Regions from separate parts of the Paenibacillus sp. FW101-FHT12H11 genome, predicted to be linked through region 2. Evidence: riboswitches for the same ligand, from Rfam matches in the RefSeq annotation. Region 2 holds a riboswitch; the other holds the start of a gene.

Region 1 (15,515 bases), on a different contig from region 2:
GGCTGCAAATTCCGCCCTTGTCATCGTTCGATCCGGTGCAAACAAGGTGTCGGATACGCCATTAAGAATATTTCTGGCAGCCATCGCTTCTATGGCTTTCTGATTGGCATGCCCTTGAATATCCGTAAAAGTTCTACCAGTACTAGTGATGACGCTCGGCTTAACATCTTTATTTTTATTCGGCAATCCCACGTTTTCGGGCGTCATTGTTCCGTTGCCCGGATCCGTCTGGGAGCCCTTTTTGACATCTGCCATGTTGTAAAGACTAGTTTTCCCTGCATCTACTCTTTGTACATTGACCAATGTATAAAATGCCTGCTCCGTGGACATCAGATTTTCACCGCTGCCGTCAGCTGTATGCAGAAACCCCTTTCCTTCTCGGTAATAACTTAACAGATTGTCGACAAGGTTGTGGCCATTTTTAGTAAATCTGCGATCATCTGGACGGATGCCAAGCTCACATAAAGCCATCAGAACTTGCGCCGCGCTTTCCAAATTCTCCGTTCCCCAGGTAGCATAGCCCCCTGAGTTAATCTGCATGTTGGATAGGGCTTCAACGGCCTTATCCGTTGCTGCTTTTACCTTTGCCCTACTTTGATATTTGGCGAGAGCTTGTAAGGCCATACCCGTCACATCAGGGTCAGCTGTGTTACCAGATAAAGCAAATCCCCCATCTGCCAACTGCCTTGCCAAAATTTCGTCGATATACATCTCTCTGGTCGCTTGAGTCTTCGCGTTTTTGTTCACAGGTATCTCATATTGGCCTGAATCTAGTGCAATCAGGGCAAAAATCGGACCGTTAATGCCCTGCCAGATCGTTTTGTCGAAATCTCCTAAAGGCTCTAGCAGATTATAGCCTGCTACATTGGAGGGATCTTTGCCAATAGCGGTTAATGCTAAAATCACTCTTGAATACTCCGTGTATTTCTTGTCATGCAAAACGCCGCCAAGCTCCTTGACGTACTTTTCTACACCTTTGTAATAATCGCCATAATAATTCTGCGGGACTGAATATCCGGATCGAGCCAGCCCTATAACTGCCCATTCTCCGCCTATAGATCCTACCTGCGGCTGGGAAACGGTCTTCGTCAGATAGGACGCTGTGTTCGTAACAGCTCGAGAAATCTCTGATTGATCCGCTGCAAAAGCTTGAATCGAACTGCTTAAATAAAGACAAAGAATAAGAAGTAGAACCGAAAGTTTCTTCATCATTCTCATTGTTCTCCCTCCAATATTTCAAATCAAATATTGGAGAAGGAGCAGAAATTGTTCTGCTCCTTCTCCATGCATGCTGCAAGCTATCGTTCTGTACTATCTTTTTTTATTAGCTCTCATAGCAACGACAATAGCCATTTCTCTTGTCACTTCTTCACCAGGCTGGAAGCGATTATTCCAACCCGTCATTAATTCGTTAGCCATAATGGTCTGAACGCTGGATTTAGCCCAATCGGATACTTGCTCCATGTCTTCAATACCAGAATCCTGATCTGCTTTTGAAAGTGACAGAGCATTCGCGATAATAACCGCCATCTGTTCACGAGTAAGCTTCTCATTTGGATAGAAATGCTCGGCGTCATACCCTGAGATTATGCCAGCTTGATAAGCCGTATTCACGTATGGGTAGTACCAGTCATTCTGAGCAACGTCTTGGAATTGAATCGCATTCTCTTTCTTGATCTCTAGACCAAGCACATTGACCAGGATTTTGGTGAATTCTGATCTTGTAATGGCAGCTTGTGGATAGAATTTACCTTCGTTGCCTTCGATAAACTTTTTCTGCGATGCCTCGCTGATTGCGTCAGCGGCCCAAGATGAGACGGAATTTGAATCTGCATAAAGTTTCTTCCAATCAAATACCGGTTTCGTTTCGGTATCCTTGGCACCTACTGTGTAGGATAAGAAGCTTGTGAAGTGATTCGTTCTAATGATCAAATCATTATCTTTCACATAGGCGTAGGTGATCTTCTCCTTGCCTTTTGTTGCTTCCATGCCTTTTTCATCTGATTCGTACCGTTCAATCGGCGTAAACGTAGTACCCTCGACAAAACCGGCAAGCTCGTCTTTCGCTCCTGTTATTACAAAAGTGAGCGGTTTATCGAACTGTACGGATTCGTTTTCATTCCCCATCGCAAAGGCATGCGTGAGTTTCAGCACATTTTTGCCGATATCCTGCATGCTGCCTTTCACAAGATTCTGGAGATTGGCATCCTCGCGATTTAATGAAGTCAAAACTTCAATTTTCGGATTGCCTGATTTCAAAGCTGTTCCTTTATCGATCGTAAGAGTGATATCGCCTTTTATCGCTTTAATCAATGGAATACTGTCTTTAACCGTCTCTAAGTTAAAAAATACTTTGTGATTCACACTAGGAATGTTAACGGTGATTAACTCTTTATTTTTCAGGTCATCTGAGATATTTAACGTGTAATCTTGTGCAAGATCCGAAGGAATGTTAATGATCGGCTTCTGCCCTGTCGGACTACCAACGATTGGACCTCCCGCTGACTCCTCACCTACATCTTTTCCAAGATCCGTTGTATAACGCCACTGCACATTATCCCCATTTTTAAGCACGTACGAGCTTGCCCCGTATCCTGGATAGGCTCCGTTCACATTGTACATCCATCCACTTTGGCTGCCGTGGTCGAATTCGCCATCCCCGTCAATCGATTGAACATATATACTTCCGTAATCTTCATTCCATAAAGCGCTGTAGTTGATTCCGCGTGTTTTGAGAACTCTTTCTAACACACTCCAAGCCGTATCATCAGCCTTCAGTTCTACGCTAGTTTCAGAAACGACATAACCTTTATTAATTGTAAGCTTATCTACTGATAGCGTTACATACTTTGTTGCTGGCGGAGTAGTGCCTCCACCGCCATTCCCTGGACCAGTAGTAACATCGTTCGTAGTAAAAGCGACAAAGTCTGTAAAATGCTTCGTTTTAATGATAAGGTCATTACCACTATCGTACGCATACTCATTTTTACCACTAGCCAATCCCTCAGCGTCGCTCGAGAACCTCTCGATTGATTTCGTTGATCCATTCTGAATATAGGCAGCTTCTTTGCCTTTCATACCCGCAATAACCAGAGTTACAAATTGATCAAATTCTATGCGATCATTGCCCCCAAGGGTAATCGCATGATACACCGTATCGAGCTTCTTCCCGCTGGAAATTACCGTATTCAAAGCATTTTTCAATGTAGCATCCGAGGTATCATTGGTAGTAATCAGTTCCAATGCGGATGATTGACCGCTTGTAATCTGGGCGCCTGCTGGAATAACAACGGATAGATCGCCTTTGACTGCCTCAATTCTGGGCAAACTTGTTCCTGTTGGCAAATCCAATCGGACTTTTGAATGACTATCTTTTGGAATTTCCACTGTAACTAATTTATTTGCATCTGCACTCGTTATGGGAATGAGATAGTTCTGATTATCAGATGGAATAACTACTTTAGGCTGATCACCGCTCGGTAGGGGCACTTGAATGGGTGCCGGGTCCTCCAACCCAGGCAGTGATTTGGTGAAGTCATACAACCGTTCTCCATGGCCTTCTTTAAAAATCTTATAGGCTGCTAGCGCTTGAAGTGCTTGTTCCGTAGCCATTGCATCCGATCGAAGTTGCATGGTATGCGAGAAGCTTCCATCTGGCAAACGGAACTTGAATAACTTATCAAGTAAATTAACACCATTTTTTGCATACTTCGCACTTGCTGGATCTGTGTTATTCGAGGATAGCGCAATAATGGCTTGAGAGACACTTTCGCTGCTATCCACTCCATATGAAAGATAGCCCCCATTGGATTGTTGGTTCAGAGACAACCAATTTGCTGCTTTTGTAAGGGTGTCTGCCTGAACTACAGCTTGATTGTCCGCATACGGTGCTAAAGCAGTATAGGTCATCGCAGTAATATCAGGATCACTTTTACCAGTGCCTAAAGCAAAGCCACCGTCTTGATTCTGTTTAGAAATAATTTGATTGATAATTTTTTGCCTTGTCCATTCGGCATTATCCGGTACAGAATAATTTTTGGAATCAAGTGCCAGCAGAGCATAAACTAAACCATTAATGCCTTGGGCGGTCATTTTGCTGTGATTGTACAATTTCTCAATCAAGTTAAAACCTTCAACTTGGGATGCGTCACCGCCAGTAACCGTTATACCAAGGATCGACCGTTCAAGATCAGTAACTAAATTAAAATCTCCTTTGGAACTTGAAACACTATTGGCTAGTTTTTGATAATACGTATAGGGAAGCTTATTACCCGTGCGTGCTAAACCTATCGCGCTCCAGTCTGAACTTATTCCGCTTGGTTTGGAGAGGAAATAATTAGAAGCAGCATTAATTGCCGCTTGAATTTCACCTGCCGAAGGCTGACCGCCGGACGGGTCATTGGGATCCACTGGAACTGTTGCTGTGACTAAGTTTTGAAAGGCTGCATTTATTTTGGCTAATGCACTATCAACATGATATTGAATAGCATTGATATTTGCGGAAACTGCTTTTGCAAGTGTTAAGCTATTTTGCAGTACAAGCCAGCTTGCATCTGTATAGTTGCTCTTTTGCAAAGCATCAAGTTCAGTTATTTTTGCATTCAGTGCCGTTTTATTGGCTGTTGTTGTTATATCTTGCTCATAATCATCTGTGTAAACAAGTGAAATGATGTCACCGCTATTTAATTTGTAATCCGCGATGCCAACAAGGGCAAATTGGCCATTGACCAAGTACATCCAGCCACTTTTGGTACCACCATCACCTGTGTCCAAATCGCCTATTTTTGTGATGTAATTTCCGCTTGCATTAACAACGGGGATCTGTTTCTCAGCTAATACTTTTTGAATCGCAAATGCAGCTGATGAGCCTTCTTCAACAACAGTGTCTGTTTTAGCTAAGTTAACGATTTTTCCAGCTGTTGCGCTGAAACCATTTACGATGACAGATACCGTAATATTACCCGGCGTTGTTGGCGGATTCTCATCCAAGTAATTATCCGTATAGCGAAGCACGATATCGGCGTTATGGTCTAATATGTAGCTGGCAATTCCGACATCTGGATCAACGCCATCAACGGAATACATCCAGCCGCTGTAACGTCCCCCATCAAAGGCAGCCAAATTTCCAACCTTTGAAATATAGGCGCCATTTTCATTGACAAAGGAAATACCTGCTTCATTTAATACCTTCTCAATCACGTAAGCTGCCGTATGACCTGGCTCAATATTTACGGTTGTTTTCGGCAAAGTGACACTTTTACCAGCAGCAGCACTAGTGCCGTTCAAAGTGAATGAAACAGCAATCGTTTGTGGATCCGTAGGTGTCGTGACTAAGTTTTGAAAGGCTGCATTTATTTTGGCTAACGCGCTATCTGCATGATATTGAATTGCATTGGTATTTGCAGATACTGCTTTTGCGAATGTTAAGCTGCTTTGCAATACAAGCCAGCTCGCATCTGTATAGTTGCCCTGCTGCAAAGCATTAAGTTCAGCAATTTTTGCATCCAGTGCCGTTTTATTGGCTGTTGTTGTTATATCTTGCTCATAGTCATCTGTGTAAACAAGTGAGATAACGTCACTGCTTTTTAATTTGTAATCCGCGATGCCAACATCGGCAAATTGTCCGTTGACCAAATACATCCAACCACTTTTGGTACCACCATCACCTGTAGCCAAATCACCTATTTTCGTGATGTAATTCCCGCTTGCATTAACGACGGAGATCCGATTTGCATCTAGTACTTTCTGAATCGCAGCTGCAGCTGTTGAGCCATCTTCAACAATAGTGTCTGTTTTAGCTAAGTTAACGATTTTTCCAGCTGTTGCGCTGAAACCATTTACGATGACAGAAACCGCAATTGTAGGAGGAGCATTATTTTGCAGGCCTTGCACGGCTGCTAGCAAATTAGCTAACGTGACGTCAACCTGATCTTGAATTGCCGTACTGTCCGCAGCCACTTGTTTGGCTGCTGCCAAACTATCTTGCAGCGCTTGCCAACTCGTGTCTGAATAATTACCTTTTGTCATGCTCTCAACATCAGTAATCGAGGCATTCAACGCCGTTTTATTGGCCTCTTTTATAATACTCAAGTAGTAAATCTTAGGGGTATTTATGCCTTCTTGAGCAATAACTCTAACAATCTTAGCCTTATTTGCGCTCAATGTAATTTCTTTGTCAATTAATGTACCTGAAGTACCGCTTTTATTATTGACGAAAATTTGGCTTGCTGTGCCGTTAGCCGTAACCTTAATTTTATCCGCATTGATTCGGATATCCTCATAGACATAAACACCAGAAGTAACGGTAACTTGCTTCGTTACGTCAGCACCAACCCCTGACAATACGATGCTTGAAAGATCGTCAGTATCATAAACCGCATCATTGACGGATACCTTCTGCAGAGAAGTAACTTCGGCACCTATTTCACCCAGGGCACCACCGTCTATTTGAACTGCATTATAAACTTTAACAAAGCTGACATTCGTTAAATTAACAGGTTTACCAGTACTGTCAACAGCCCAGCTAATATCAATAGGGTCACCTTTGACTGGCGATGTTAGATAGGGATTAGCAGGAACATCATAGGGAGCACTGCCGTTCGCGTGCGTATCGGGATAACCGAAAGCATTTTTTCTAACATTTATTTTCACACCGGAATAAGTATACGATTGGTTGTTAAAATCCGATGGGGCATTGGGGTAATTTGCAGGTATCGGATAATACGCATGTTTATGATAAGCATTGGTTTTTACATCCCCACTGCCTGCCTGATTATCAACCCATGGCACGTTGACACCATTAGGGCTTGTAAAATCCGGCTCGGGATTCGTATAAGTAACTCTATAATCCCAAATTGTGCTGTCTTCGTAATGCTCGGATCCAGCAATATAAAACCACGGGCCCGGATTACCTGTCCCATCGTCCTGTGCTACAGCCACACCGGCGGGTTCTTCGTTACCAGCGAAGGCATTTCCAAATACGGTGAAATCCACGCCGTACGGATTTTTGGGATTGTTCTGAATCGGCTCATCAAATTTGTAGACGACGCTTCCTCCAAAAGAACCGAGGGAGACTCCCGTAGAACCGGGCGTGTTCGTCCACTTCGAGTTAACATCGCCCGTTCCTCCCCAAGCAGCCTCGTTAACGAATTGCCCCGGTGCTGGCAACCATTCACGGATTGAGCTCGGGCCTGTTGTACTGGCAAGAGCTTGACTGCTCGGTCCTGCCAAAACCCCTAGCGAAGAAAATAAGAGTACAAAAGACATAAAAAGTGCAATAAACGGCTTTGAAGCATAACGATGACTCATTCTTGTCATTCCTCTTTCCTACCAAATTTGGACAACCGCGCAAAAAAGCCACCCTAATAAAACTAGGGTGGCTGTACATCCATCAGTACGCACAAATAACATGTGTCATAGTAAGAATTATGCCTTAGCATAATCTTTTGTTGCTAATTCCCACCCCCAAAGAATTAGTAACATACTATAAATAAAGGCAGGTCTCCTGGCTCATGCGTCATCGCTTCTCTTTCGCCTTCCCAATCTCGTGAACAAGTCAGTGGCATATGAAAGAGTTACTCGGCAATTACAGTGGTGGGACCGCGTCGGCTTTGACCGAACTTCCCTATTAAGCAAGCATCCAAATCGTATGCTTACACCCTTATTTAGCATATTATATTTTGTCATCGCTAATGTTATATCGTTTATTTCGTTTTGTCTACTTCATAATTTATTTCATAGCTTCGGGACAAGCCTTGAAACTATCTCTAATAAACCGATGATTCTTAATCCATTCGGATACAATCATATAGACATTATCCTTCATATAAGGACTAAATGTGTCGTCATTCATAATCTCAACTTGCTTTGGAATAGCATCCACCAGCATGATACCATCCGTCTCAAATCCACCCGGGAGCGCTCCAAGAACACGGACTGTGGAAATATAAATATTTTTCACAAATACTAGATGGTCATTTTCAAAAATCAGATATTGCCCAATTCTCTCAATCGCATCGAGTTCTCCTCCAGCCTCTTCCTGCATCTCCCTTCGAACCGTTTGAAGAACGGACTCACCCTTCTCTCTCTTCCCTCCAGGCAACTCCCACCCCCGGCTGTTATGTCGAACAAGAACCAGTCTGCCTTGATAGAATGCACAAATCAGGACACAATTTGCTTCTTCAATGAGACATTCCCTGGATAAAATAATCTTTTGATTCTGTAAAGCACCTGGAAATTCATACTTCACTATGCCACCAACTTTTTTTCTAATAATAAAAAAAGTATTTGATCCAAAGATCAAATACTAGGCCCAGATGTAAACCTAAATTTAGTAGCTCAACCCTGGATATAAGGGGAATTGCGCTGTCAGATCACTGACCATTCCCCGTACTTGGTTATGCACAGCTTCGTCCGCAGGATTTTTCAGCGTTAACGCCACAATTTTGGCAATTGTTTTCATAGCTTCTTGATCCATGCCACGGGCGGTAACCGCTGGAGTTCCGATGCGGACTCCGCTTGTAACCATCGGTTTCGCAGGGTCGAAAGGAATCGCATTTTTGTTTACCGTTACGCCTACTTCATCCAGCAAATGTTCCGCCTCTTTACCAGTGATGCCCAGACTACGCAAGTCGATCAGCATCAAGTGGTTATCTGTGCCTCCGGATACAAGATTGACACCTTCAGCCAAAAGCTCATCTGATAACGTCTTGGCGTTGAGCACAACATTTTGTGCGTACGTTTTAAAATCTTGTTGAAGCGCTTCGCCAAAAGCAACGGCTTTAGCCGCAATGATATGCATCAGCGGTCCGCCTTGCGTTCCCGGGAATACCGCTTTATCAATCGCTGCAGCCCAGGGCTTGCGGCAAAGAATCATACCGCCGCGGGGTCCGCGAAGCGTTTTATGCGTAGTTGTCGTTACAAAATGAGCGTGCGGCACAGGACTAGGGTGCAACCCTGCCGCAACTAACCCGGCAATATGAGCCATGTCCACAAAGAACAGAGCTCCTACATCATTAGCTATCTCACCTAATGCTTCAAAATCAATGATGCGTGCATATGCGCTGGCACCAGCTACAATCATGCGAGGTTTATGCTTGAATGCCAATTTGCGAACCTCATTGTAATCAATAAGCCCGTCGCTTTCTCTAACACCATAGGGAATAAAGTTGTACAAAATACCCGAGGCATTAACAGGACTTCCATGCGTTAAGTGACCGCCATGCGCCAAGTTCATACCAAGAACGGTATCTCCCGGGTTCAGAGCAGCTAAATATACCGCCAAATTGGCTTGCGCGCCCGAGTGCGGCTGCACATTGGCATGTTCTGCGCCAAATAATTCTTTGGCACGATCACGCGCGATATCCTCAACGATATCGACATGCTCGCATCCGCCGTAGTAGCGTTTACCTGGATAGCCCTCTGCGTATTTATTCGTTAGAACCGTTCCCATTGCTTGCAGAACAGCTTCGCTGACGAAGTTTTCAGATGCGATCAACTCAATTTTGTCACGTTGACGGCCGATCTCCAGATTCATGGCCTCAACAATTTTGGGGTCTTGTTTACGTAATTGTTCCACAGTCTATTGCTCCTTAGCATCGTTTTGTTATAAAAAAGATATCATAGAGCTGTGGCTATAGAGTAACTGGATTTAGCTATATCTAGATATAGCTAATGGCTATATCAGCAAGAAATAAAGGGAATATCTCCATGAATTTGTGCAGTTTAGCGAATTGAAGGAAAGCTAATCACCCGACTACACAACCGCTCAATCAATTCCAGTTCATGGCTAATCACCAAAACTCCCGCACGCTGGCGCTCGGCCCAGCGCAGCACCGCATGCCAGATTTGCGCTTGTGTAATAGCGTCTAGCATGGTGGTCATCTCATCCGCAATTAAATAGCGTGTTTCCGGCCCTAACGCTCTAGCCACACAAATCCGCTGCAGCTCCCCGCCGGACAGCTCGTTCGGATAGCGATCTAACCATGCGTCCTCAATCGATAATTCCGAGCGCATAACAGGGTCCATCATACCTGACTCTTGAAGAGTTCTCCTAAGCTTCCACCTCGGATTAACCGCTTGTTCAGGATGCTGCAGCACGAACTGAACGGGGTTTCGCAAACCCTTCCTATGCGGGACACCGTCCACACTCACATGTCCTTCTTGCAGTCCCACATGACCAGCAAGTAATTGACCAAGCGTGGACTTCCCGCAACCGCTTGGTCCGGAGAGTCCTACGATTTCTCCTGCTCCCACTTGAATATCAAGGTTATGGAACACCCACGCCTCTTTCCCATAACGATACCCCAAAGACTTTCCCTCAAGCACTATGTATGCACCTAACCTTTCCGCTTCTTACCGTGCGCGACTCAGGAGCCTGCTGTTCACATTCCGAGGTGGCCATAGAACAACGTGGAGCAAAAACGCACCCTGTCGGCAAAGCATCCGGCAGCGGTTGAGCCCCGGGCAAAGAAATAAATCCGTTGCCCGGGAGCGCTCCCCATAACGCTTGCGTATACGGATGCCGCAGCCTCTGCCCTTCCCCTGTGAAATCGCTGCGGGGGGCAATTTCAACTACGGTCCCGGCATACAACACAGCAATCCGATCGGCTACCGTTAAAGCCGCTTCAATATCATGTGTGATTAACATGACCGCACAACCTTCCTGAGCCAACTGCTTGAATCGGCTTAAGGTCTCACTCATAGAAGGCGCATCCAAGCCTGGCGTAGGCTCATCCGCAATCAACAACTGAGCTCCGCTTACAGTAGCGGTTGAGACGAGAACTTTTCGCGCCATTCCTCCGGAAAGTTGGAAGGGAAACAGTTTGGCGATAAAGTCCGATAAGCTATACTTGCTAAAAGCTTTCCGCTGAAGCTCGGCCGGATTTCCTCGCCGAACCGCTTGTCTCACTTGATCACCAACACGCATTAAGGGATCCAAATACTGCACAGACTGAGGGATAAGCGCGATTTCTTTCCCACGCAAAACCTCCTGCCTTTCAGCAGTCAGTTTCTCTCCTTTAAAGCGAATTGTCCCCGTAACTTGCGCATTCCCGGGAAGAATGCCCAAAATGGCGTGAGCTAGCAAACTTTTGCCGGAACCGCTGGAACCTACGACGGCTAGAATTTCTCCTGCATCGATCGAAAGCTCCAATTTATGCATGGCTTCCGTTTTTTTAGGGCGAAAGTGGCGATCTAACGTATTAAAGCTGATCGATAGTTCACTAACCTCCAACATAAAACTGAATCCCTCTTTTCCAAGCTTAAAATGTTTAATGCTCATGTGCGCGTCTGGGGTCTACCGACGTCTTCAAATTCTCTCCCAACATGGCAAAAGCCCGAACCAACAGAAGCAAGCACAAGCCAGGGAACAACGCCAGCCACCACATGCCGGACGATAAATACCTCATAGATTCGGATAAAATAATCCCAATCGCCGGCTCATGCGGGGAAAGTCCCATCCCTATGAAGGTAACGGCTGCTTCATGCAAAATGGCATGCGGAACGATGAGAATAAGCCCGACCAAAAGCTGGGGCAGCAGGTGCGGGATGATATGCCTTGTCGCAATCCACCAACTGGATTTTCCGAAATTACGCGAGATGGAAACATACGGTGCGAAGCGGATCTGCATCACCTCAGCACGTATAACCCTAGTTAAAGCGGGCCAATGCGTTAGTGCGACACCTATGATAATGCCTTTAGCCCCTCCACCTACAACAAAAGCAATCAAGAGGAGTGTTACAAGATGAGGGACGCTGAGAAATAAGTCCGTCAGCCAGCCCACTAGTCGATTCACGGTTTTTCCCATAACGGCTGCCGCAAGCCCCATAATCCCCGCTATGATGACGCTTGAAGCTCCAGCAACAACACCGACCCTAAGGCTAAGCGCCAATCCTTTGATCGTGCGTGTTAACATATCTCTTCCTAACCAGTCCGTCCCAAAAGGATGCGCGACTGACGGCGCGAAATTACGCTCAGCCAAGCTAGTAGACAAGCCTGAGGAATCCATCCCTACAGACATAGCGAAAATGGTAAATAAGACGAGCACAGCAGCAACCGAAGTTAACGCAAGCTTATGACGATCATGCAGCCATCTCATGGTTTACCGCCTTCTTTCATTCTGGGATCAATCAGGCGATAACTCATATCAGCCATTGCATTTCCTGCATACACGAACACAGCGCTGAACAAAACAATACCTAGCAAAAGCGGAACATCACCTCGGAGCCCTGCCTCCACCGCCGCCTGCCCGAGCCCGGGATATGAAAATACCTGCTCAGCAAGAACCGCTCCGCCAAACAGCTCACTAAATGAAGCAAATTGCAGCGTGATTGCGGGTAAAGCCACATTCCGAAGCCCATGTCTCCAAAAAATTTGAAAACCCCGCTCCCCTCTCGCTCTTGCAAATATCCAATAGTCTTTGTTTGTAATATCAATAAGTTTTTCTCGCGTATGCAAAGCGATTGCTGCTACTCCGGTTACACTGAGTGTCAATGCCGGAAGCAGCACATGGCGGATACGATCGAGCAGGTTGACATCCTCGGAAGTAACCCCGGCAGGAACAGCCAGGCCGACAGGCAGCCATCCCAACCATACCGCAAAAACGAGCATAAACAGCAAGCCAATCCAAAAAGTAGGCGTCGAGGATAGCGTGTAACAATACCAGCGAATCAGCCGATCGATCCAAGTATTGGGATTCATAGCAGCTAGAACACCGGAAACAAATCCGATAATCCCGGATAGAACCCAAGCAATCCCCATCAAAGCAAGAGAAGCAGCGAATCGTTCGCCAATCACTTCGAGGACAGGACTCCGGTAGATCATTGACGTTCCTAAATCACCTCTTGCCACAGCGCACAGCCAGTTCCAATACCGTGTTACCGGCGGTTCATTGAGTCCCCAGTACTGCATGATCATCTCTCTCTGTTCAGCGCTTACCTTCATCATATCGGCACCGACATAAGCCTGAACTGGATCAATGGGTGAGAAGTGAACGAGCAGAAAAGAGACAGCACTCACAGCAAGCAACAGCAGGATCAACCCCAGTCCTTTTCGTAAAAGGAAGGGAGCCAGCATCCGGCTGACCCTTGTCAAGTTAGAGGATTCCCGCTTTAGGACTTCCATTGCCATTCCTCGATGTTATCCGTTACCGGCCAGCCATGTCCGTGCGGATGGATTTTTTGCTTGCCGATATCAAGTCCTGTTCTCACCAAGTACAGATGATCCAGATTAATCAACCATGCCCAGGGGGCATCGCCTAACGCGCTTAATCCGGTTTCTCCATCCCACTGCGCCTTTTTCCAAAAGCTCCATGCCTCTTTTTCGTTCGTTGCTTTTAAAGCCTGACTCATATATCCTTCAACCTTCGAGTTACTGTAGTATCCCGGATTATAATAGTCCACTCCACCATATTTACTGCTGTAAACGTTATACATCTCCAAGGGATCCTGACTTCCCCATCCAAAAAGAACAGGGTTCGCGTGCATTTGTTTCTCCAGATCATCCCAGCTTTTACCTTCGGCTTTTACTTGAATGCCCAGAGGCTTTAGCATATCTGCCGATGCAATGGCGAGCGATTGACGCGTGACATCACTGGCAGGATAAAGCAGATTGATCACTGCTTTCAGTGTTCCTTTTTCAACAATGCCGTCATTGTCGGTGTCTTTCCAACCGTTATCTGCGAGCATTTTCTTCGCTGCATTCATATCCGCGTCAGCAAAAACCGCTTCAGGATTAAACCAAGGAAGTCCATCATTTAACGTGTAGGCGGGAGTGCCGTGGCCTTCTAGAACGCCTTGAACCAACGCTTTTCTATCGATCGCTAGATTAATTGCCTTACGAATCGCTACATCCGCAGTGACGTCGTTGCCGATCGGGTAACCGTCTTTCGTTTTCTCTCCGGATTTCACATAAGGAAACATGATGCCTCGATTGTCCACGGTTGCTGCTGATTGTAACTCCATACCGCTCACGGTTTGCTTGCTAAAAGCCGCAGGAATCGCCGCCATATCCACCGTTCCGGCTTTGGCTGCTGCAAAAGCGGCATCCTCCCCTAGGAAAAGGAAGGTGATTTTTTCGAAAAACGGCTTTTTCCCATAGTAATCTTGGTTCAATTCGACAATCAGCTGCTGCCCTTTATCCCATTGGACCCATTTATAAGGACCCGAGCCAATCGGTTTGTTGGCGTAATCCTTGCCATGGGCATGCTTGGGGACAATGCCAGTTGCAACAAGCATCTGCGTAAATGTCGATTGCGGTTCTTTCAGTGTGAACTTGACCGTTGTTTCGTCAGGAGCTTCTACACGTTTGACATTGCTCAGATCAATGGCAGATCCGCTCGACGCAGCGGTTTGATAGGTATATACGACATCAGCTGACGTTAACGGTTGACCATCGCTGAACTTGACATCCTTGCGCAGCTTCACGGTCCAGCTCAAGCCATCCGGGCTAATCTCATAACCCGTAGCCAGATCATTTGTAATATTCAAATTGCTGTCACGCTTAAGCAGCGTACTTTGGAAAAGCGGCGAACCGTATCGGCCCCACCCCGTTGTTGGATCAAAACCGGCATCCGGCTCTCCGCCAATAGCTAGAACGAGCTCTTTCTTGCTTGCATCTGCCGTCGGCTTTGGCTTCTCCACAATACAGCCGCTAATCCAACTCATGGTGACCATCAAAATCAAAAAAATGACTAGTCGATGTTTCATTTTCATTCCACCTCTTTCAATGTTCACGTGTGCAGTGGCACGATTAATTGAAATAGTAGCACAAAAATGACGGCTAGTCATTATTCATTTCATCGAAATCACGTACGAATTTCAACCTTCCCCCAAAACTGAGCCCGAATTCGGTTAAATTCGTAGCATAAGGGAACTTGAGTCCTTTATTTTGGAGGAATACGAGCAGTTTCTTATTCGAGCGGAACTACAGGCTCTTATTCGTCCTCCAAGGCGCGATTTTCAGCAGAAATCGGCCAAATAGCGGAACGTAGTTCCCACTCCCCGTGGCACTGGTGCTTTTTCACTGAAATAGCGGACCCTAGTTCCCTTCACAACTACGCTTCCCTAGCATCCTCGAATTCCGTCACTGTATTTGGCAGGCGATCATCAAATTGACGCCAATCGCTGAGCATCTCCTCATCGGTCAATAAACAACCATCCAGCGAAGCCGTAATATGTGCCCGATCCATTTCTATCCCGATGAACACGACCTTATTGATTCGGTCCCCGTAAGTAGCATCCCAATGCGGGATCTGGTCTGCTTCCTCCTCAAGAATAGCGTCTCTTTCCTCTTCCGGAAGCGCAGCTATCCAATACCCAGCAGGTCCAAACCGAATAGATGGGCCCGCTTGGCTCAAATTCTGGGCATGATCGTTCCGGGTAGCGAGCCACATGATCCCTTTGGCTCTTACGATCTCTGCTGGCCAATCTGCCATCCAGCTCATCAGCCGCGAAGGCTCGAAGGGCCGCGCCCTTTCGTATACGAAGGAAGAAATCCCATATTCCTCGGTTTCGGG
Region 2 (15,515 bases):
CCTAAAATTTGGATGGTTTTTGTAAAACTAGTTATTTTTTTGTAGCCACGCTTGCAAATCGGCTAAATCTGCAGGAAGCGGAGCGTTAAATTCTGCCCATTCCCTTGTCCCAGGGTGAACAAAGCCGAGCCTGAAAGCATGCAGCGCCTGCCGGTTCAGCCGCTTGCCAGCCTCTTCAGCCGCCGGGCTCGTCTCAAATTCGGGCAGTGTATACATTTTGTCCCCGATTAGCGGGTGACCTAAATGCCGCATATGTACGCGAATTTGGTGCGTTCTCCCGGTCTCGAGCCAGATTCGAACTAAAGCAGCCTGCGCATATTGTTCCACGACTTCATAATGGGTGACAGCCGAATAACCCTCCGGAGTGACGATACGGACATGCGGTTGTTCGGGATCGCGGTCGATAGGCTCGTTAATCGTTCCTTTCGTTTCCTCAAAACGTCCCCAAACAAAGGCCAAGTATTCCTTTTTCACCTGATGCTGTATCATCTGCTCGGATATTTGCTGGTGCACATATGGCGTCTTAGCGATTGCCAATACACCCGATGTTTCTTGATCCAGCCGATGCACAGGGCGGAAACGGCATGTGATGCCAGCCTGCTGCCAGTGATACACAACACCGTTAGCAATCGTATTCACGTAGTGTCCATGTGTGGGATGTACGATGATCCCTGGGTCTTTGGCCAGGATCAGCAGATGCTCATCTTCATGAAGAATATGCAGAGGAAGGTCTTGCGGCAAAATATCCTCGGACGCTTCCTCCTCCATACGGATCTCTACACGGTCTCCTGCTTTTACCTTAATATTAATGTACTGCCTGATGCCATTCACGGTAATGCCTTGTTCCGTCAATTTAATGCGGGACAGCAGCTTGCGTGAAACCATCAATCTTTTTTGCAGCACCGTCTTCAGAATAAAACCTTCTTCTTCAGGCGGCACCATATATACTAGCGGTTCATAATAGCTCATGATTTACGTCTAAACACCTCGGCGCTGCGTACATACTCCACATCAGCAATCCCTTCGCGGTGATTCGCTGTGCGGGCAATCGTAAAGAACAAATCGGACAGCCGGTTCAAGTATCTGCGTACTTCCGGATTAATTTCCTGTGTGCGTGCGAGGGTGACGACCCGACGTTCCGCTCTGCGGCAAACCGTGCGGCATACATGCAGCGTAGAAGACACGCTTCCACCGCCAGGCAGGATAAAGCGCGTAATATCCGGCGTTTCCGCATCGTATTTATCGATCCACGCCTCTAGCGAATCCACCATTGCTGCAGTAACTTTGTATGGGCGCAGTTCCTGCTTCAAGAGCGCAAGATCCGACCCGCAATCGAACAGCTCATGCTGCACCTGGAGCAAATCCGGCAGAAGATCCGGATATTTGGCAGGGTCCATAAAGCTCATGGCCTGACCCACATAACAATTCAATTCGTCCGTCGTGCCGTATGCTTCAACGCGAGCATCGTCTTTATCCACACGACCGCCAATTACGCCTGTCTGTCCGGCATCCCCGGTACGAGTATAAATTTTCATTCTTTGACGTCCTCCCTTTGACAAGGCTGTGATACCTTCATCATCTCATAAACGCGCTGCATATCCAAGTGACTTCTAACATGGTCAGCCAGCCTATCAAACTCGGCCTCTCTGCGTTCTTTGAAGCGCAAGCCCCCGTCAACAGGCGTGAGCCCTTTCATTTTCCGAATCCGGTTCAGCCACGCTCTCCGAAAATCATCATTATGCAAAATCCCGTGCACATAAGTCCCCCAAACACGCCCCTGCTCCACAGCTGCTCCGTCTCCGTGCAACACATGATCCGAGGCGATGGCCTCATCATTGGTATACGCTCTAATTTGAAAAGGCATGTCGACATGTTCCAAAAACCTCGTACGCCCCATATGGATTTCATATCCATCAATTTCGAACATCCGGAAGGCATCAGCATCAGCGTCATCTGCAAAAAGCGAGGAACTACCCTGCACTAGAACCGTACGTTTGTCCGGAGTAAACACGGTCTCTGTCGGCAAAAGCCCGATTCCCTCAAGCTCAGGATGATCGGATTCATGGCCTTGCGGATCAAGCAGCCTAACACCAAGCATCTGATAACCCGCACAAATGCCGGTGACCCATCCATTCTCGGACAACGCAAAAGCTTTGATACGTGCAGCCAATCCGGACTCGTTCAAATACCGCAGATCATCCATCGTATTTTTGCTTCCCGGGAGCAAGACAACGTCGGGATCTCCCCAATCAGAGAGATGCGTAATGTATCTGAAATGAACATCCTTTTCTTCCTGCAGCGGATCAAAATCCGTAAAATTAGAAAGACGAGGCAAGCGAATCACAGCAACGTCCAGTTGATCTTTTGCTTTCTCAGGCGTGCTCTGTGCCCTCTTCTGCATGCGTTTGGAGTCCAGAGAGGCGGAATCTTCATCCTCAATGCCTAGCTGCGGCAAATAGGGGATCACGCCTAACACAGGTTTCCCTGTCTTCTCCTCCAACCAATCCAACCCCGGTTTCAGCAGACTGACATCCCCACGAAACTTATTAATGATAAAACCTTTTACACGATCTCGTTCTTCCGGCGTCAAAATTTCCAGCGTGCCTACAATCGATGCAAAGACACCACCGCGATCAATATCGGCGACGAGAAGCACCGGCGCATCCGCCCATCCTGCCAAACGCATGTTAACGATGTCGCGATCTTTCAGGTTAACTTCGGCAGGGCTTCCCGCACCCTCCAGCACCACAATCTCATATTCGCTGCGCAGCCGGCCTAAGGCGTCTTTGACAATCGCTTCCGCCTTCGGCAGGTACGACTCGCGATAGGTCCTTGCATCTAAATCAGAGTATGGCTTGCCGTGCACAATCACTTGGGCGACCATATCCTGCTTCGGCTTAAGCAAAATGGGATTCATATCCGTTGTAGCTAAAATGCGGCAGGCATCAGCCTGTACGCCTTGAGCCCTTCCAATCTCTTTCCCGTCAAAGGTCACGTAGGAATTTAGCGACATATTTTGTGATTTAAAAGGGGCTGTCTGCCAGCCATCCTGAACGAGAATACGGCATAACGCTGCCGTAAGAATGCTTTTGCCAACATCCGATGCTGTGCCTTGAATCATTAACGTTGCGGCTTTAGCCATGCGTTCGACCTCGATTCTGTGCCAAAGCTGCCACTGTCTGCCGGAGCCCTTCAATTAACCGCTCATTGTCTTCGCGAAGCCGAATCGCGACTCGACAATATTCTTCGTTCAAGCCTTCATACAGCGAGGCGTCTCTAATCAAAATCCCCATTTGTCCCATATGATTTTGCGCCTGTTTTACCGTTAAGCCTAGTGCCGGAGGAAAAGAAAATAATACAAAGTTCACATCCGTAGGCACTACATCTAAGCCCAATTGCTGCAGCTGTCCAGTGAGCCACGCTTTCTCATCCTGCAGCCAATGGCGGCTCGCCAGCTCAAACTCCTCGTCCTCAAGTACAGCTGTACCTATGCGCTGAGCCAAATAATTAACGCTCCACTGCACTTGCTGCTGCCTGATTTCCCGAATCAAGTCCGGGTGCGCCACCATAAACCCTAGCCGAATGCCTGGAATCGAATAAAATTTCGTCATAGAACGAATAACAATAAGCTTCCGATTCGTTGAAGCCAGCTTAAGCAACGAGTGCTCCTGCTCATCAGGCACAAAATCCATGAACGCCTCATCGAGCACGCAGCTGCGACCACTCTCTAGAAGGCTATCTACGACGTGGCGAGGAAGCAGCCGGCCTGTCGGATTGTTCGGATGTCCCAGGAAAAAGAGATCCACAACCGGTATTGCGGCTTCCAGATCCTGCTGCTGCAATTCAAACTGATGGGATGCTCGCAGCGGGATATTGTGAATCCTGCCGCCTGTTTTGTGAATCGCTTCCTCATATTCGCTGAATGACGGCCTTGCAAGCCCTGTCACGGACGGCTTCAATACCCTTGCTGTCAAATCGATCAGCTCTGCCGCCCCATTGCCAACCAAGATGCTCTCCATCTCAATTTCATATTTCTGAGCGAGCTTACGCCGCAATTCACGGACCGCAGGATCTGGATACTTCACGACATCGCTCCAGGCGTCCATCCATATCCCTTTCATAGCGGGAGGCGGTCCTAACGGATTCATATTTGAGCTAAAATCAAGAAATTCATCTCTCGACCGGCCGAACGTTTCTTCAGCAGTCCAGAGATCGCCTCCGTGTCCGTAGCGTTCTAACATGAATTCCACTCCTTTCTTTATGGTGTTGCACAAATAACGACGCCAAGCAGGAGAATCGCTTCAAGCAGCTCGTTCAAAGCACCATAGGTATCTCCGGTGAGTCCCCCTAATTTGCGGCTGATGTAAGTCGCAATTAGCCATCCTGCCAACCATGTGGCACAGGCAAAATAGAGAGGGACAGGCCAAACGGCTGCATCCGAAACGGTATCGCCAAAATAAACAAATAGAGTAGTTGTAAACAGAGCTACTACTACCGAAATAGCAACATGCCACTTTGTTACTCCTTGAAAAAAACTGCCTAAACCCGACTCTTTCCTCGCGTAAGGCCACCCCTGTATGGCTGCCGTCATAAACCATCTGCTCCAAATAGGGACAATAGCCAGGAGTAAATATCCCCTAATCCCAGTGGCTCCATCCCACTGATTGGACTCCAGCAGCGTGTAGAGAAGCGCGAACTTGAGCAGCAAATGAAGCACGGCTACAATGACGCCCATCGCTCCAACACGGCTGTCCTTCATGATTTCGAGCATTTGCTCGCGCGGTCTATGGCTGAGGATACCGTCTGCGGTATCCATCAGCCCGTCTAGATGCAGCCCGCCTGTCAGAACAACCCACAGTCCCAGAAGCAGCACAGCTGCCGGGAGTGGAGGAAGGAACAGGCTTAGACCTTCACTCGCGAGAAGCAGCAAGAGACCTATCACGCCGCCGGCTAGCGGATAAAAGATCACACTGCGCCGAAAGACAAGGTCTGTATACGTTATTTGCACGGGAATCGGCAAACGTGTTAGAAATTGAAAGGCTGCTATGCAAGCACGCAGCCAATCTAGAACCATACGAGCAGTACGCACAGCAATCCTCCCATCACTACAAAGCTGACGCCGTAAAGCATCCTGACGGCGTAGACAATATCCTGCTGCGTCCGCGGACGCAGCGGCCAGCCCAGGCGGGCGCGTTCGCTCGCTACGCCGCCGTAGACGTTCAGCCCGCCAAGCTCAATTCCGAGTGCCCCGGCGACCGCCGACTCCGGAATTCCGCTGTTCGGGCTGGGGTGCAGATGCGCGAAGCGGCGTATCGCCGCCGCTGCGCGCTTCGCCGAGAGGCCCGGCTGCAGCAGGGCGACGAGGATCAGCAGGAGGCCGGTCAGCCTGGCCGGGATCCAGTTCATGGCGTCGTCCCAGCGGGCCGACGCCCAGCCGAAATGACGGTAACGGTCATTTCGGTAGCCGACCATCGAATCCAGCGTATTCGATGCCCGGTACAGCATAGCGAGCGGCGCTCCGCCGATCAGCGCATAGAAGAGCGGCGAAATCACCGCGTCAACGATGTTCTCCGCCACAGTCTCCACGACCGCGCGCGTTAGCTCTTCTTCGTCCAGGGCTTCCGTATCGCGGCCGACGATGTAACCCGTATACTTGCGAGCGTCGGCAAGTTCGCCATTGCGCAGCGGATTGTACACGAGATACGCGGCATCCTTGAGTCCCTTGATCGCAATCGTCGTTGAAATCAACCACGTACAGACGGCATAACCGAGCCATTCGTGAACCGAACGGGTGGCTAGAACGAGGACGAGTGCACTCCCTGTACTGACAACCAAAGTAGTAGTTGTAAGCAGTACTCCTTTTAATTTTTCACTCGCGGGTGAGTCGCTTTTACTGCGCAGTAACCCTTCCATCCAGCGAATCCAACGCCCGATAAGAATAACGGGATGCGTCGGCCATCTCGGATCGCCAATGAGCCAATCCAGTACAATGGCAGCAGCCGTCATACAGACGATCTCCTGCCAGGAATAAATCCACATCAATTATCACCGCACCGATCCTCTTAAGGCTGCTTGCTTCCATCCAGCCGGTAAGCCATACTTTTCAGCTCAATAGGGATCCCTACCGTTACCAGGAATACCTTCTCGCACACCTCAGCTAACCGCTGGTTCATTCTTCCGGCCAAATCGCGGAAGCTGCGGCCAAGCGGGTATTCCGGCACAATGCCGTCTCCGACTTCATTCGTTACCATGATGAGCTGTCCACGTCCACGGTAACCTGACACTGTATTCACCAGTTGTTCAACCTGCTTCATTACCAAAGTGGAAGCGTCTTGTTCGCCTTCATACTGGAGCAGCCAGTTGCTTAACCATAGTGTTAAGCAATCAACCAGAACAACCGCTTCCTCGCCGCTCTCGTCCAGCTGCTGCAAGAGCTCGCACAGCCGAAACGGCTCCTCCCGGGTATCCCATGTATACCCCGAACTGAGCCTTGTCTGCTGGTGCAGACGAACCCGCTCCCTCATTTCCTCATCGTAGATGTGGGAGGTCGCGATATAGATCCCACGCTCGCTGCCATGCATCGCGAGCTTCTCTGCAAAAGAGCTCTTGCCGCTGCGCGCGCCGCCCGTTACCAAAACCGCCATGGCGCCTCCGCCTCCTTCTCCTGCTGTCTACTCCCGTGACACGCCTGCGCTTTCGAATGTCGCCATCTCTCGCATGATCTTGCCTGCGGCTTCGATCAAGTTAAAGGCAAGCACCGCGCCTGTTCCTTCGCCCAAGCGCATATCCATTTGCAGCATCGCAGAGAGGCCCACGGCCTCGAGCATCTTCGCATGCCCCTGCTCTTGAGATAAGTGCGAGGCGAGCATGTAGGACGCGCTTAGCGGGGCTAATCGGCTCGCCACAAGCGCTGCCGCCGACGAGATGTAGCCGTCGACGACAACCGGACACCGATTCTTCGCTGCGCCAAGAATCACGCCAACCAGTCCGGCGATCTCCAATCCGCCGACCTTGCTTAACACTTCAAGCGCAAAATCGCCGCTTGTGCTAATCGCGTTGTCCTTTGCCGGACGAAGACCGTTCACGTGGAGCGCCTTGTTGACAACCGACCGCTTATGCAGCCATTTCGCGTCGTCAATGCCCGTTCCGCGGCCTACGGATATTTCAGCATCCACACCGCCCAATGCGCATAAAATCGCCGCGCTAGCCGTTGTGTTGCCGATCCCCATCTCACCGGTCGCGAAAAGTCGATAGCCCTGCTGAGCCAGGTCATCCACTAACTCAATGCCCGCCTCAATCGCTTGTACGGTTTCATCTAACGTAAGCGCCGCTTCGCGCGCCATGTTGCGTGAACCTTTTCTTACTTTGCGTGAAACGAGGTTCGGATGCTCCAGGTCCGCGTTAACCCCCATATCCACACAAATAACGTCTGCTCCTGCATGTCTGGCCAACACATTAACCGCTGCACCGCCATGAAGGAAGTTCAGCACCATCTGCGGAGTGACTTCCGCTGGGAACGCGCTGATGCCTTCCTCACAAACACCATGGTCGCCTGCCATCACAATGACCGCTTTTTTATCAAACAACGGCTTCACTTCACCGGTAATCCCGGCAACTTGTCGCGCAATATCTTCCAGCTTGCCTAAGCTCCCCTGTGGTTTGGTCAATTGATTCAAATGATCATTCGCCTGCTTCACCACATCTGCATGAATAGGCTCAATAGCGTTGATCATCGTTTGCAAATTACTCATCATCCATTCCTCCGTTACCAAGTTGATTATTTTCCCGGCTGCAATAAAATCTGTGGTGCTTGGTTCGTTGGGTGCTGCAGAACAATAGGTTCTGTTCCATAGACCTCTGTAATTAATTTGCTTGTAATAATCTCATCAGGCGTTCCTATCGCTGCCAATTCTCCGTTATGTATCACCATTAACCGTGTACAGTATTGCGCGGCCAAATTCAAGTCATGCAGAACCGCCACTACGGTTAACTGCGACTCGCGCTGCCATTCACGAATATAATCCATCATCTGCACTTGATACCCAATATCCAAAAAGGTTGTAGGCTCATCCAACATAAGCAATCGCGGCTGCTGAGCCATGACTTTCGCAAGCGCGACACGCTGCCTCTCGCCGCCGCTAAGACGCTCAATCGTTCGTTCAACAAGCGGTTCCAACTGCAGTTTCCGAATAATCGCCTCGATTAATTCCTCCGCTTCCACAGTATCCTCGCCAAGCCAATTCTGAAAAGGATAACGGCCCATCTCCACGACTTCGCGAATCGTGAAGCCTACCGGCGGCAGTGCATCCTGCTGCAAAACTGCCAGCCATCTGGCCAGTTCCTTTCGTGAATAAGCAGACGCCGGTCGACCATCCAGCTCTACCGAGCCATTTTTAACCGGATCAATCCCGGAAAGAAGGCGTAGTAACGTCGATTTTCCGCTGCCATTTGGCCCTATAATGCCAAAAAACTCACCGTGTTGGACCTCAAAGCTTATATTTTCAAGTACCGGCCGTTCATGAAAGCTTTGGGAAAGCTGCTGCACTTTAATCATCGTTTTCAACCTCTTAACGTTTTCTTATCCTTATGTAGCAAATAGGCAAAAAATGGCGCGCCCAAAAACGCTGTGATAACACCAAGCGGAATCTCCGTCGGACTTAGCAAGGTACGAGCGAGCGTGTCCGCCCACAGGACATAGATACCGCCGCCAATCGCCGACAAAGGAATAATAAGACGATAGTCCGGACCGACGATCAGACGAACCAAGTGCGGAATGATGAGCCCTACGAAGCCGATAACACCTGCTACAGAGACAGCTGCCGCCGTAATAAATGTAGCAACAATTAGAACAATCAGCTTCGTGCGTTCTACATTTACTCCCAAATGGGAAGCCTGCCGCTCTCCCAACGCGAGCAAATTCAATGATCTTGCATAACTAAGCAGTACTACTAAACCTATGACTAAATATGGCGAAATTATCGTTATGTACGGCCAGCCCCGCATCGCCAAGCTTCCCATTAACCAAAAAACAATTTCATTAATGACCTGCTTGGAAATCGAAACCATAAAGGAAACGATCGCGCCAAGAAAAGCCTGCATGACAACGCCGGACAAAATAAGCGTCTCCATCTTCAGCTTGCCATCGATCTGAGCCAGCTTAAGCACGAGGAAAAGGGAAATAAGTCCCGTTACAAAAGCAACAATCGGAACCGACCATTGCCCAAACAAAGCCATCTGCAGACCAAAATAGATTAAAAACGCCGCCCCGACCGAAGCGCCTGAAGAAACCCCCAGCGCGTATGGATCTGCAAGCGGATTGCGCAGCACGCCCTGGAAAGCAGCTCCGGCAACGGAGAGAGAGGCCCCTACGAGAATCCCCAGCAATACGCGAGGCAAACGCACCTTATTTATAATTTGCTCCGCAGACTGCTGCCAAGTGACGTCGATGTAGTCGCCTGCCCAAGGAATATGCTTCCCTAGGATGCCCGCAATTTGGAGTACTGGGAGATTAGCTGTTCCCAGCGATAAACTTGCCAGAATAGAAAGAAGAAGGAGTATAACCCCTACTCCTCCCCATAGCATTAGTTTTTTTTTCATTTATTTCACCAGTTCAGGATAAATGCCTTTCGCCATTTCCAGCAGTCCATCGGTCAATCTCGGTCCCGGACGGCTCAGCAGGTTCTGGTCAAGACCGATTACCTGTTTGTTCTTCACAGCTTCAATAGCATCCCAGCCACTTCGTGTGCGGATAATTTCATCAAGCGACATCTTGTTTTTGGTATCTACGACACCATTCGCAAAGAGAATAACAGCCGGGTTTTGTGCGATAATTTTCTCTTCGCTGATTTGATACCAGCCTTTACCGTCGCCGGCTACATTAATGCCACCCGAAAGTTTGATCAGCTCATCCATGAATTCGCCGCTGCCGACGGTCCAACCCGGACTGAATTCTATGTATACTTTTTTCTTATTTTCCTGCTTTACATCTTTCACGGCGTCGACAACTTTCTTACGATCCGCTTTCATCTTGGAGACGATTTTCTCAGCTTGTTCCTGACGATCTGTAATCAAACCATAGGTTTGAATGTTTGCAATCGCATCATCCAACGTCTTGGGCTCCACCTTAAACACATTGATGTTCGATTCGCGCAGTTTTTCAACCGTGTCCGCTTTCATCGAGACACCCGTAAAGACAATATTCGCATTAGTCGCAATCAAAGCTTCCTGGTTCGGCTTCGTGATACTTCCCAATTTGGGTTTGGACTTCGCTGCTGCCGGATAATCATCGAAATCGGAGACGCCGACAATCTTATCATCCAATCCAAGTGCAAAAAGTGCTTCCGTTTCTGCAGGAGAAACCGATGCGATCCGCTCCGGCGCCTTGTCAAAAGTGAATTCTTTCCCCGTTGCATCTTTAATTTTCAGCGGATACGCCGTCTTTTTGGATGTCGCAGCTGCTGTTGCAGCAGGAGTAGGCGCCGTCGTTGTCTCTCCGCCAAGCTTAGATGGACTGGTAATTTCCGCTTCTTGCTTACCACAAGCCGCTAAGCTAACCGCTGTCGCTAAAGCAACCGATAAGAGGAGCGCCCTCTTGATCCCGTTCTTTTTCATTTGCATGGTGTAGCCCCTCTCTCTGAAACCTGTAATTTCGATAAATTCCAAATAAAAAACCCCTCTGTTCCTAAGGAACAAAGGGGACGATAAATCGCGGTGCTCAGCAACGAATCCGTTGCTTCCTGATTTAAAGCGATCCTTTTCCTCGAAGGATGTCGTAACGGCACCATGGCAGGTATCCTGGCTCCCCGGCAATACTTCTCTTCCGGATTACAGTGGCGGGACCGCGCCGGACTTCAACCGGCTTCCCTTTTAAGCGGCAATGAAATTCATATGTGAATTCGTTGCCGGCACCAATGGCTGCATATTTGACTATCAATCTAATTGTCGATTATAGACTTCTTGCTACTTTTGTGCAATAACCTTGAGTACTTGCTTAGCTTCCTCCATTTTCGGGGCATTGACAGGAATGAAAGCAATAAGTCCTTTTCCTTCGAAGCCTTGCTCCTTCATCCACTTGTTGCCTGAGAGCGGAATTCCATACAGATGCTTTTCAGCAGGCTTGCCCTCTTCCGCAATTTCGATGACCCCGTCCGGATAATCCGAAGGGTTAATCGTCTCGTCCAAAGATACGAACCCTGCTTGATTGCTTAATGTTTTAAATTGGTCATCCGCCAGGATAAAGATGCCGTTTCCGCCTGCCGCCAATTCAACGATCATTTTTTCCATGGAGAAAATGGGAGAGGTATTCAGCTTAACGGTAGGAGTTTCACCGATCTTCGATTTCAAAGATGCCTCCAGCTTCTCACCTGCATCACTTGGAAATCCATTTTGACCCATGACAAAGATAGAAACATCCGGCTTTGGTCCTCCACAACCCGCAACTATCACCATAAGCGCTGACACTAGCATGACCATTAGAAATTTCAATTTCATGATGTAAGAGTACCTCCGTATACGAATCTAGATATATCGATAGTCGCGAGAAAAGTCGGCTTTCACCGACTTTTCTTCCAATTATTCATATATTCATTTATTTTGAGATCAAGTATCGTACTGAGTTCCACGACAGATTCGGATGTCATTTCTTCTCCGTCCAGAACCATCTGTTCTAACCTGCGTCGCAGAGAATGAATCTCTTCTTCTAATAAGTTTAGGGAGTTACGTTTCTTAGCACGCTTAGTCAACCAACGTTGTTCGAAATCTTGTTCATTAATTTGCAGATGTTTTCGATAGGTTGATAGTTGGTATTCCATGAAAGCCATGCTCATCCCTCCTTACTACAAGAATACCAGTTTTCATGAATAATTAACATAGATTTTTCAGATTGAATCACAAATTTCTTAGAAATTTTCCAATTCTCTCTAAAGCTTCATTCAGTTGAGATACACTATAGGCATAAGAGCAGCGTAAGAAACCTTCCCCACCTAAACCAAACACATCTCCCGGCACGGCAGCAACCTTAGCTTCGAATAAAAGCCTCTGGGCAAATTCGTCTGAAGTAAGTCCTGTGGCAACAACGCTTGGGAAGGCGTAGAAAGCGCCCTGCGGTTCATGACACTCCAGTCCAATATCGCGGAACCCTTTGACGACCAAGCGCCTGCGTTGATTGTAAGACTCTATCATACGGTCTTTCTCTTCCAAACCATTTGTCAAAGCCTCATGTGCAGCTACTTGACCCATCACAGGTGCGCACATCACCGTATACTGGTGAATTTTGGTCATAGCGGAAATCAACTCTCGGTGACCGCATGCATATCCCATTCTCCAGCCAGTCATCGCAAATGCTTTGGAGAAGCCGCTGACTAGAATCGTCCGATCCTTCATGCCTGGAACAGCTGCAAAACTTACATGCTTCTGCCCATAGGTCAATTCCGCATAAATTTCATCCGAAATCACAATAAGATCGTTCTCTTCCACGACTTTGGCAATAGGGAGCCAGTCCTCATAGGTCATAATGCCGCCAGTAGGATTGCTTGGATAACATAGAATTAAAATCTTGGAGCGTGGCGTAATGGCATCACGAAGTGCCTTCTCTGTCAGCTTGAACTGATCCTTCGCGAATGTTTCGATTCCGACTGGAACGCCGCCGCTAATACTCGTAATAGGCGAATAAGAGATATAGCAGGGTTCTGGAATCAGAATCTCATCCCCCGGCGTAATCAAAGCGCGCAGAGCCAAATCGATGGCCTCACTGCCTCCGACGGTCACAAGGACTTCATTCGACGGCTCATATTTCACTTTAAAGGATGTATACAAATAATCCGCAATCGCTTCGCGAAGCTCAGGTATCCCTGAGTTCGGCGTATATTTCGTTCTGCCGCGCTCCAAAGAGTAAACGGCTGCTTCACGAACATGCCAAGGGGTTGAGAAATCCGGCTCCCCCACACCAAGGGAAATAATATCATCCTTGCTGTTGCTTACTAGATCAAAAAACTTCCGAATACCTGAAGGCTTCATTTCACGTACGGCAGGAGCAAGGTAACCCTGCATCGATTTCACTTTGTTCGGCTCTACGATTGTCTCATTTTTGATCATGGCTTTACCTCTTCCTTACGGAGAGACAAGCATCCGATGATCATCAGCCTGATCCTCGAAAATGATGCCGTCTTGTTTGTATTTTTTCAAGATAAAATTCGTTTTGGTTGAAAGCACGCGATCAATTGGCGATAGCTTGTTAGAAACAAAAGAAGCGACTTGTTTGAGCGAATGGCCTTCAACCTCTACAAGTAAATCATAAGCGCCAGACATGAGATAGACAGATTTGACCTCTGGATATAAATAGATCCGTTCCGCAATAGCGTCGAACCCGCGTCCGCGTTCAGGCGTAATTTGCACTTCAATCAGGGCGGTAACCTTTTCGTCATCTACCTTGCTCCAGTTAACAACTGTCGCGTACTTGACGATGACCTTATCCGCTTCCATCTCGCTTATCGCTCGCGCCACCTCGTCCTCCGCCGTTCCTAACATTGTGGCGATGAGTTCCGCACTCCGGCGGGCGTCTTCTTTCAGTAATTCGAGAATTTTAAGCTTCAAAGCATCCATGGTTAACCAACCTTTCTGTGATCGTATTCATTCATCCTTTAATCTTACAATGAATTGCTGTCCTAATTCAATTACTCCGCTCATCAAATTTTCAGATAATTTGTGTATAAATGAATTTTCTTGCATGAGAATAACAAAAAGCCGCCTGATCCAGGCAGCTTTTATTTATACAACCCGTTTAGATGCCAACTTTCAGCAATTTAGCAACGGTATGTTCAATTTCACGGTGTTCATACGTAGGGCGCACATGGATACTCGGTTCTCCGGCCATACAGCCGATCCCGACAAGCGTATTTTCGTCATACACAGAAATCACAGTCTGAGACTCCAGCTGATTCCAGTCGACTTGGTTCTGAGCACCGGTTGTTATGCATTCATTTGTATATGACTGTATAAAATCATGAAGTTGATCATTTTCGGGATGTCCATTAATATAGGCTAATTTCAAGCTAAATCCACCTCTCTGCGATCGCTTTGCTACTTCTATAATTATACTCAATCGTGGATTTTTATTCAATATTTTTTATCGATTTACAAAAAAAATACGACTTCCGGACATTCTAGTCCAGCAGCCGTATTCATCGCCTATCTTTTAATCAAAATAGATCCATACTTAAATATCGTTCACCGGTATCCGGCGCGATACAAAGCACCCTTTTCCCCGCTCCAAGCTTACGAGCGACCTGCAGTCCCGTCCAAACCGAAGCACCGGCGGATGGTCCTACGAGGATGCCTTCTTTACTAGCCAAGTCTTTCATCGTACCGATTGCGTCCTCATCTGTCACTTGAACAATCTGATCATATATGCTCGTATTCAAAATAGACGGTACAAAACCAGGGCTCGTGCCAACCAGCTTATGAGGTCCTGGGCTTCCTCCGGATAAAACAGGAGATCCCTTCGGCTCCACGACATAAATCTGGATGTCCGGCAGCTTCTCGCGAAGCACCTCGCCCGTTCCGGTAATGGTTCCTCCGGTACCTGAAGTAGCAACGAAAGCATCCAGACGCCCTTCCATCTGCTCCAAAATCTCAGGGGCAGTCGTAACCCGGTGAATGCTCGGATTCGCCGGATTCTCGAACTGCTGAGGGATGTAGCTGTTCGGGATGTGATCCCTCAGCTCCTGTGCTTTGGCGATAGCTCCTGGCATCCGCAGCGCGGCAGGAGTCAGGACGACCTCTGCGCCATAGGCCTTGAGCAGGTTAATCCGTTCCTTCGACATATTATCCGGCATGATGAGAATGGCTTTGTATCCTTTGGCCGCTGCATTCATCGCGAGGCCAATGCCTGTATTGCCGCTCGTCGGTTCGATGATCGTGGCGCCCGGGCTAAGAAGCCCATTTTTCTCCGCCTGCTCGATTAAATTAAAAGCCGCCCGATCCTTCACACTGCCGCTTGGATTAAAATATTCAAGTTTGACATACAATTCTGCATCGCCAGGCTCCACCAACCGTTGAATTCGGACAGCAGGCGTATCGCCAATGAGCTCTGTGATGCTGTTCACCATTTTTTTATGTGTCAAGGGTTGCCCCCTCCTCTTCCAATTAACCAACACTATCCACATTTTTATCGGGAAGCCCTAATAATGTCAAGTTTTAATTACAGATAACTGCTTTTTCATAAAATACCAGCTAAAAAGGGGAGAACTGCCGATGATTAATAAAAGCACATTAATGACAAGTGGGGCCTTGCTCCACGAAATTACGCAAATGAACAGCAGAACCCCGGAGACCCTGCCCACATTCAAGGCAAGCTCACGAAGCACGATATACTCCTCTCGTTGCCTGGCGCTTTCTTCCGTAGAACCAATCAAATCAAATACGGCCGATACCATCGGTACGGAATACATAGGAAAGAAAAGGGCTGACCCCAATCCGAAAAGAAGTAAAGTGCTGTAACCCATTTTACAGAAAAAAGG

The links. A riboswitch is a leader RNA that binds a small molecule or an ion and turns the genes downstream of it on or off. The one in region 2 is predicted to bind cobalamin.
Region 1: it holds a riboswitch for cobalamin, as region 2 does, so the genes downstream of both, AC3WTJ_RS05550 (DUF4430 domain-containing protein) here and AC3WTJ_RS26710 (ABC transporter substrate-binding protein) in region 2, are expected to answer to the same signal.

Annotation. Positions count from the first base shown of each region.
Region 1 covers NZ_JBYTCO010000001.1:1,322,162-1,337,676, reverse strand. Annotated here, with positions in the region: gene AC3WTJ_RS05555 (S-layer homology domain-containing protein) at 1-1,212, opposite strand, end outside; gene AC3WTJ_RS05550 (DUF4430 domain-containing protein) at 1,312-7,308, opposite strand; cobalamin riboswitch at 7,478-7,677, opposite strand; gene AC3WTJ_RS05545 (NUDIX domain-containing protein) at 7,730-8,248, opposite strand; gene glyA (serine hydroxymethyltransferase) at 8,330-9,577, opposite strand; gene AC3WTJ_RS05535 (ABC transporter ATP-binding protein) at 9,724-10,308, opposite strand; gene AC3WTJ_RS05530 (ABC transporter ATP-binding protein) at 10,319-11,236, opposite strand; gene AC3WTJ_RS05525 (ABC transporter permease) at 11,271-12,098, opposite strand; gene AC3WTJ_RS05520 (ABC transporter permease) at 12,095-13,123, opposite strand; gene AC3WTJ_RS05515 (ABC transporter substrate-binding protein) at 13,111-14,664, opposite strand; gene AC3WTJ_RS05510 (GTP-binding protein) at 15,054-15,515, opposite strand, start outside.
Region 2 covers NZ_JBYTCO010000009.1:132,528-148,042, forward strand. Annotated here, with positions in the region: gene AC3WTJ_RS26660 (RluA family pseudouridine synthase) at 28-969, opposite strand; gene AC3WTJ_RS26665 (cob(I)yrinic acid a,c-diamide adenosyltransferase) at 966-1,535, opposite strand; gene AC3WTJ_RS26670 (cobyric acid synthase) at 1,532-3,142, opposite strand; gene cobD (threonine-phosphate decarboxylase CobD) at 3,135-4,241, opposite strand; gene cobS (adenosylcobinamide-GDP ribazoletransferase) at 4,259-5,089, opposite strand; gene cbiB (adenosylcobinamide-phosphate synthase CbiB) at 5,065-6,039, opposite strand; gene cobU (bifunctional adenosylcobinamide kinase/adenosylcobinamide-phosphate guanylyltransferase) at 6,063-6,644, opposite strand; gene cobT (nicotinate-nucleotide--dimethylbenzimidazole phosphoribosyltransferase) at 6,672-7,754, opposite strand; gene AC3WTJ_RS26700 (heme ABC transporter ATP-binding protein) at 7,778-8,554, opposite strand; gene AC3WTJ_RS26705 (FecCD family ABC transporter permease) at 8,560-9,597, opposite strand; gene AC3WTJ_RS26710 (ABC transporter substrate-binding protein) at 9,598-10,617, opposite strand; cobalamin riboswitch at 10,768-10,928, opposite strand; gene AC3WTJ_RS26715 (hypothetical protein) at 10,960-11,490, opposite strand; gene AC3WTJ_RS26720 (aspartyl-phosphate phosphatase Spo0E family protein) at 11,553-11,819, opposite strand; gene AC3WTJ_RS26725 (aminotransferase class I/II-fold pyridoxal phosphate-dependent enzyme) at 11,887-13,092, opposite strand; gene AC3WTJ_RS26730 (Lrp/AsnC family transcriptional regulator) at 13,108-13,599, opposite strand; gene AC3WTJ_RS26735 (hypothetical protein) at 13,778-14,047, opposite strand; gene cysK (cysteine synthase A) at 14,196-15,104, opposite strand; gene AC3WTJ_RS26745 (MFS transporter) at 15,186-15,515, opposite strand, start outside.